DNA from 3 places in the Mesorhizobium sp. IMUNJ 23033 genome. Region 2 is predicted to be linked to each of the others. Evidence: predicted binding sites of a transcription regulator. Region 2 holds the regulator's gene; each other region holds the start of a gene.
The links. Region 2 encodes LexA, which represses DNA repair genes until DNA is damaged. Its sites were predicted from a motif close to TGTTCNNNNTGTGTTCNG; they were not measured.
Positions count from the first base shown of each region.

Region 1: a site for LexA is predicted at 1,258-1,275, ahead of ACFX5Q_RS09110 (PA0069 family radical SAM protein). Genes of this name have one in related genera too.
Region 3: a site for LexA is predicted at 1,156-1,173, ahead of dinB (DNA polymerase IV). Genes of this name have one in related genera too.

Region 1 covers NZ_JBJACT010000006.1:7,886-10,152, forward strand. The annotation lists gene ACFX5Q_RS09110 (PA0069 family radical SAM protein) at 29-1,183, opposite strand; gene ACFX5Q_RS09115 (glycosyltransferase family 2 protein) at 1,334-1,837, shown strand; gene ACFX5Q_RS09120 (hypothetical protein) at 2,042-2,267, shown strand, end outside.
Region 2 covers NZ_JBJACT010000005.1:145,319-147,585, reverse strand. The annotation lists gene ACFX5Q_RS07900 (ComEC/Rec2 family competence protein) at 1-388, shown strand, start outside; gene lexA (transcriptional repressor LexA) at 382-1,122, opposite strand; gene kynU (kynureninase) at 1,579-2,267, shown strand, end outside.
Region 3 covers NZ_JBJACT010000029.1:79,522-81,788, reverse strand. The annotation lists gene ACFX5Q_RS26575 (hypothetical protein) at 1-320, opposite strand, end outside; gene ACFX5Q_RS26570 (hypothetical protein) at 708-944, opposite strand; gene dinB (DNA polymerase IV) at 1,231-2,267, shown strand, end outside.

The DNA.
Region 1 (2,267 bases), on a different contig from region 2:
GCCGGCGAAGGCCGGTGCGCGATCTTCCTTAAAGCAGCATCAACTGCTCCGTGGCATTGGCCGCGGCGACGAACTGGTCGGTCCTGAGCGTCCGCCGCTCGGCGTTGAGGCCGAGCCGCTTGGCGGTGATCTCGAAGCGGCGGCCGATCTGCCAGGCATAGGGTCCCGCACCCTTCATGCGCTTGCCCCATTCCGAATCGTAGTCCTTGCCGTCGCGCATCGAACGGATCAGCGACATCACGTGGCGGTAGCGGTCGGGATAGTGGCGCAGCAGCCAGTCCTTGAAGATCGGCGCCACCTCCAGCGGCAGGCGAAGTATGACGTAGCCGGCCTCGCGCGCGCCGGCGGCGCGTGCCGAATCGAGGATGCGCTCCATCTCCGGATCGGTCAGGCCGGGTATGATCGGCGCCACCATGACGGAGGCCGGAATGCTTGCGTCCGAAAGCTGTCGGATCGCCTCCAGCCGCTTGGTCGGCGTCGACGCGCGTGGCTCCATCGTTCTGGCCAGCATCCGGTCCAATGTCGTCACCGACAGCGCCACCTTGGCCAGCCCGCGCTCGGCCATGCGCGACAATATGTCGATGTCGCGCGTCACCAGCGCCGATTTGGTGACGATGCCGACCGGATGGCCGCGGGCTTCCAGCACTTCGAGGATCTCGCGCATGATCCGGTACTGTTTCTCGATCGGCTGGTAGGGATCGGTATTGGTGCCGATAGCGATGGTGCGCGGCTGGTAGCCGGGCTTCGACAATTCCTTGTCGAGCATCCGTGCCGCGTCCGGCTTGGCGAACAGCTTCGATTCAAAGTCGAGCCCCGGCGACAGGCCCATGAAGGCGTGCGTCGGCCTGGCGAAGCAGTAGACACAGCCATGCTCGCAGCCACGATAGGGGTTGATCGAGCGGTCGAAGGAAATGTCGGGCGACTCATTGCGGGTAATGATCGTGCGCGGCTTCTCGACCTGCACCTCGGTCTTGAACGGCGGCAGTTCCTCCAGCGAATTCCAGCCGTCGTCGAAGACATGCCGGCTGACCGGCTCGAAGCGGCCGGACGGATTGATGCCGGCGGAGCGGCCGCGATTTCGGTCCGGCCGCACGCGCATGCCGCTCTGCTCGATCATCGCATTCGCCATCTCGGCTCTCCCGGCCCCAAAGGCTGCAATGTCGGCACGCACGATCTGTTCCATCTTTGCCCTCTCCCAGGGACTGTCAGCAGGCCGTCGAATCGCTCTGTTCATGAAACTATTCCTATTTTGTCGATGAGAACAAAGCAAGAACTTTTTATGCCGCGATGCAAAAACTGGCGCGGCCTACGGCTTTCCGCTATTCGGCTAACCATGCTCAGTGTTCTCATCGAAACCATGAACGACGAAGAGGGCCTTGCCCGCACGCTCGCCTCGCTGATCGGCGGCGCGGTCGAAGGCGTGGTGCGCGATGTGATCGTCTGCGACAACGGCTCGACCGACCAGACGCACCGTGTCGCCGAGCATGCCGGCTGCCACTATGTCGCCGGCGGCATCGCGGCCGGCATCAGGCAGGCCAAGGGCGACTGGCTGCTGTTGCTGGAGCCTGGCGCGCGGCTTTCGGAAGGCTGGATCGACGAGGTTGTCGCCCACACCGCGAGGCAAACCATGCCGGCGCGGTTTGCGCGGGCGCGCGGCAGCCGCACGCCGTTCCTGGCACGCGTCTTTTCGGGCAACCGGGCCCTGGCCGAGGGGCTGGTGATCAGCAAACGCCAAGCCACAGCTCTGTCGAAAAGCGCCCGCGGCGCCGAGGCCATCGCGCGCGGCCTTGCGACCAGGAGGCTCAACGCGGAGATCTGGGTCGCGCCGTCGAAGTGAGGCTCTTTTGCCCTGCCTTCGCGAACGGACGGAGCTTCACTCGTTTCCACACTACGGGAATTTATTGCAGGCGCGTTGTCTATTGTGCATTGCACAAAACATGGCGTGGGCGTAGCATTCCCTTCATGCGGGACAATCGGGTTTGGGTAATGCCGGAGCGGTGAGCAACGCTGCGTCGGCGCCGCATTCATACCCGAGGACCCGATGACCTTTACAAGCCCTGACAAATCCGGCGCCGCCAGCTTGGAGGCAATTGCGCGAAATGGCAGCATGTTGCGCCGTATGGCCGCGCGCATCCCGACCTATCTGACCGACCTTCGCGAGAATCCCGCCTGGCTGCCAATGTTCGTCCTCGCCCGCACCATGCCGGGGCGGCGCCTGCACTGGCTTGGTGCCAAGCAGGCCAAGCCGGCACGCAACACAGATACGA
Region 2 (2,267 bases):
CTTCTACTGCAGCGCCGGTCTGTGCCTCGCACGGCATCCGTCCGGCGCCATCATCGCGTATGCAGAAGACCGCAAGGACGCGTGGAGAGCGTGTGCTTTCGCGACCCTGATCATCGTCAACGACGCCACCGCCTACGACCCTTGCCGCAATCCGCTTGTCCTTGTCGTCAAGAAACGGCAGCTTGCCCGCTTGGGCAGCGCCGCCGTCTTCTTCGACCAGCAATCGGCAATCGCGCCAGCGGAGATAGACTTCGCGATCGAGCAGCCGTACCGGCCCTGGCACGAGCAGCGCAGATTTTCGCGCGAGGCGAGGGGCCTGCCGTCTTACAAGAGACCCGAAAGGCAGGCCAGCAAACCGCCGCCAAAACAATCACCGCCGCCTCAGTAGCGCCGGATCAAGCCAACCAACTTGCCCTGCACCTTGACCCGGTCGGGCCCGAAGATGCGGGTTTCATAGGCCGGGTTTGCGGCTTCCAGCGCGATCGAAGCGCCCTTGCGGCGGAAGCGCTTCAGCGTCGCTTCCTCCTCGTCGACCAGTGCCACGACGATCTCGCCCGGGCTCGCCGTATCGGCATTGCGGATGATGACCGTATCGCCGTCGAAAATCCCGGCCTCGATCATCGAATCGCCCTTGACCTCCAGCGCGTAGTGCTCGCCGCCCATGATCATGTCCGGCGGCACCGAGATCGAGTGCGTCTGATGCTGGATGGCGTCGATCGGCACACCGGCCGCGATCCGGCCCATCACCGGGATGGACACTGCCGCGACCGCATCGTCGTCGTTGCCCGCCTGGGGCGTGCGCGACGATGCCATCGGCTTGATCTGCCGCCCGAGACCGCCCTGCCCAAGACTGCCCTGAATGACGCTCGGCGAGAACTTTTTCGCCGCATTGAGGCCGGGAGCGATCGAATCGGGTAGGCGCAGCACTTCGAGAGCGCGCGCCCGGTTGGGTAGCCGACGAATGAAACCGCGCTCCTCCAGCGCCGTGATCAGCCGGTGGATGCCCGACTTCGAGGCAAGGTCGAGCGCCTCCTTCATCTCGTCGAAGGATGGTGGAATACCACTTTCCTTCAGCCGCTCATGGATGAACATCAGCAGTTCATGTTGTTTGCGTGTCAGCATCGCGGCCCCCAACGGAATCAGAAAAACAAAACCAGAACAAACACTATCTGTTCCATTTGTGTTCCGCAACCGTTTAAAGTTTAATGAATGGCTTAAGGTGCCCGAAACGATGTTGTGGTCGACAGAGAATGTCAAACTCCCTCAGAGTCCGGCTTCATCGCATTGATTTTGTTTTCATTTATGGCCTCAGCCCGACTTGGAAGGCTCCAGTACCGGCAATCATTTGGCGCAGACATTCCCGGGTCGGGCCGTGTTCGACCATCCAGCCCGCTCGATGCACCGTGAACGAAACGAACTCAAAATGCCAACTTTGAGCAAAGGTCGAGGGTTGTCGTTGGGCCGACAAGTCATCAAGGCAGGTTCTTGCAGTGCGATGGCGAGTGATGAGAGAAAGTACCGATCGGCCTGTGTGTCGTCATTGCGTGCCGGTGTCCTGCGGAGGGGAGCAGACATATCATGACCGCAGTTCCTGATCTTGCGGCCGTCGAGGCGATGGACGCCGCGGATCCACTGCGCTCGCTGCGCGACCGCTTCATCCTGCCCAAAGGGGTGATCTATCTCGACGGCAATTCGCTGGGCGCTGCCTCGCATGCCGCTTTCGACGCGCTGCGCAAGGCGGCGACCGAAGAATGGGCGCAGGACCTCATCCGCGCATGGAACACGGCCGGCTGGTTCGACATGCCGCTCGAACTCGGCGACCAGCTGGGGCGCCTGATCGGCGCAGCGTCCGGCCAAACGGTGGTCTGCGACACCACCTCGATCAACATCTACAAGGTTCTGCACGCCGCAATGGCCATGCGGCCGGATCGGCCCGTCATCGTCGCCGAAGGCGACAGCTTTCCGACCGACCTCTACATGGCTGAAGGCGTGGCCTCGACCCGAAAGAACACCGTTCTCCGCCTCGCTGGCGTCGACGCGCCGACGATCGAGGAGCTGATCGACGAAAATGTCGCCGTGGTGCTGGTCAACCACGTCAACTACAAGTCAGGCGAACTGCGAGACATGACCGCGCTGACGCGCATCGCCCATGACGCGGGGGCGCTGATCGTCTGGGATCTCTGCCACACCGCGGGCGCCATGCCGGTCGAACTGGATAAGGCCAATGCCGACTTCGCGGTCGGCTGCACTTACAAATATCTGAACGG
Region 3 (2,267 bases), on a different contig from region 2:
GCGGCGACGTCCACCTCATCCACGGAGACTTCCGTCGTGGCCTTCTTGCCCGACTTTGTCGACTTAGCCGATGCTGACTTGCCGTTCGTGCTCTTGCCTGACTTGCCGTGCGTGCTCTTGCCTGACTTGCCGTGCGTGCTCTTGCCGGAATTGCCCTGCGAACCGCTTTTGCCGGAGTTGCCGCCGCCATTCCCGTTGCCGCCGCCATTGCCGTGGCCACCGCCATTCCCACCACCATTGCCGCCGGCAGCGGCCAGTGCGGGAGACGCCAGAAGCGCGAATGCCGCAAGCGCGGCAAAGAGAGTCTTTCGGGATGTCATGAGTATTTTCCTCCGAGAATCGCCACCTCACCCAACCGCTAATGAGCGCAATATGAGAAATCCCTAATGCCGTCGGTAAACTTTAGATAAATGTGGTTTCAATGCGAGAGCGAAGCAGCCCGCCAGCGAACAATCCGAATCGAGAAACTGCCATAACCATTTGAAATTCTTAAACTATATGAAAACTGACAACCGGCTTGCGCCATTTGGACCGCAGAAGGCCCATACGGGTCAGACCATGGTCCCAAACGGGCGTCCAGCGGTACGAAAACGGTCGCCGCGTCGTCGATTGAGAAGGCGCTCAAGCAGCGGAAGTCGATGACAAGCGAGGGCGCTCCGACCGCCTGAACGGCAGCCAAATGAGCGGTGCCACCTCCTGGCGATGCACTATGGCGCCCGCAAAATGTCGGCGCCCGGCTGCTCGTCGAACAGCACCGCGCAACCGCGCCCAAGCGCCACCGCCGACAGCGCATTGGCGACGGTCTCATCCGCCGAGACGAAATCCCCGGTCAGCACGCGCAATTCTTCCACGGCCCTCGCCATCGATACGAGCCGCCCGGCGGCACGGTCGGTGGTGCAGGCATCGACGACACAAACGAGATCGATGATTTCGAAGCGGTCCATCTCAGGTCTCCGCAAAACAGTCCCTTCGAGCCAATCAACGCCGTGGCGCGCGACAATGTTCCGGGGCGGATCATGGACCTTCGTCGATGGTGCGCTGCCCACTGACGGTGGGCAAAAAAAACGAGATTCCGACTTGAATCCGCCCTTCATCGCAAGACATTTCCCCTGCCCTCGCCGACGGCTTAGAGGCAGCTTGACAAGAGACCCTATTTGTTCTCTTTTTGTTCGGCAAAAAATTCCTTAAAACAGGCATGGCTAATGCTGCAATGCCGTAGGGTGGAACGGGATGGAAACCAGCGCCACCATCCTGCATGCCGACCTCGACGCCTTCTATGCCTCGGTCGAGCAGTTGCTCGATCCATCGCTGCGCGGCAAACCCATCGCCGTCGGAGGCGGCGTGGTGCTGGCCGCATCCTATGAGGCTCGAGCGTTCGGCGTGCGCGGCGGCATGCCCGGACGCAAGGCCCGCGAACTCTGTCCGCAGCTGATCTTCGTCGGCGGCCATTTCGGGGACTACCAGCGACTCGGCGACGCCGCCATAAAAGTGCTCGACGATTTCACGCCGTTGGTCGAGCGCATCTCCATCGACGAGGCCTTCGCCGACGTTGCCGGCTGCACGCATCTGTTCGGGCCGCCGGCCGTGATCGCCGCCATTGTACGGCGCCGCGTGCGGGCCGAGCTCGGCCTGCCGATCTCGATCGGCGTGGCGCGCACCAAGCACCTGGCCAAGATCGCTTCGCAGGTGGCCAAGCCCGACGGGCTGGTGGTCGTCGATCCCGCAGGCGAGCTCGCCTTCCTGCACGATTTGCCGGTCTCGCTGATGTGGGGCGTCGGCCCGGCGACCAAGGCGCGGCTGGCGGAAATCGGCGTCGAGACCATCGGCCAGCTGGCCAAGACCCACAGTGGGGCGCTGGAACGGCTGATCGGGCCGGCCGCCGGGCAGAAGCTTGCCGCGCTGGCCTGGAATCGCGACCCGCGCCGGCTCGAGACGCATCGGCGCGCGCATTCGGCGGGCGCGCAGTCGGCACTGGGCCGCAAGCCTGCCGTGGCAGATGTGTTCGTGCCAACCTTGCTGCATCTGGCCGACCGGGTGGCGAGCCGACTGAGGGCCAAGGACCGCCCCGGCCGCACGGTGACGGTGCGCGTGCGCTTCGCCGACCTGCGCGCGGTGAGCTGCTCGATCACGCTTGACCAAGCTATATCAGCGACGGCGATGCTGGCCGAGACCGCCGAGGAACTGGTGCGTGGCGTGCTCGCCGCCCATCCCTGCGAGAAGGTGATTTCGCTGCTGGCGATCTCGGTCTCGCATCTCGAGGAAAGTGC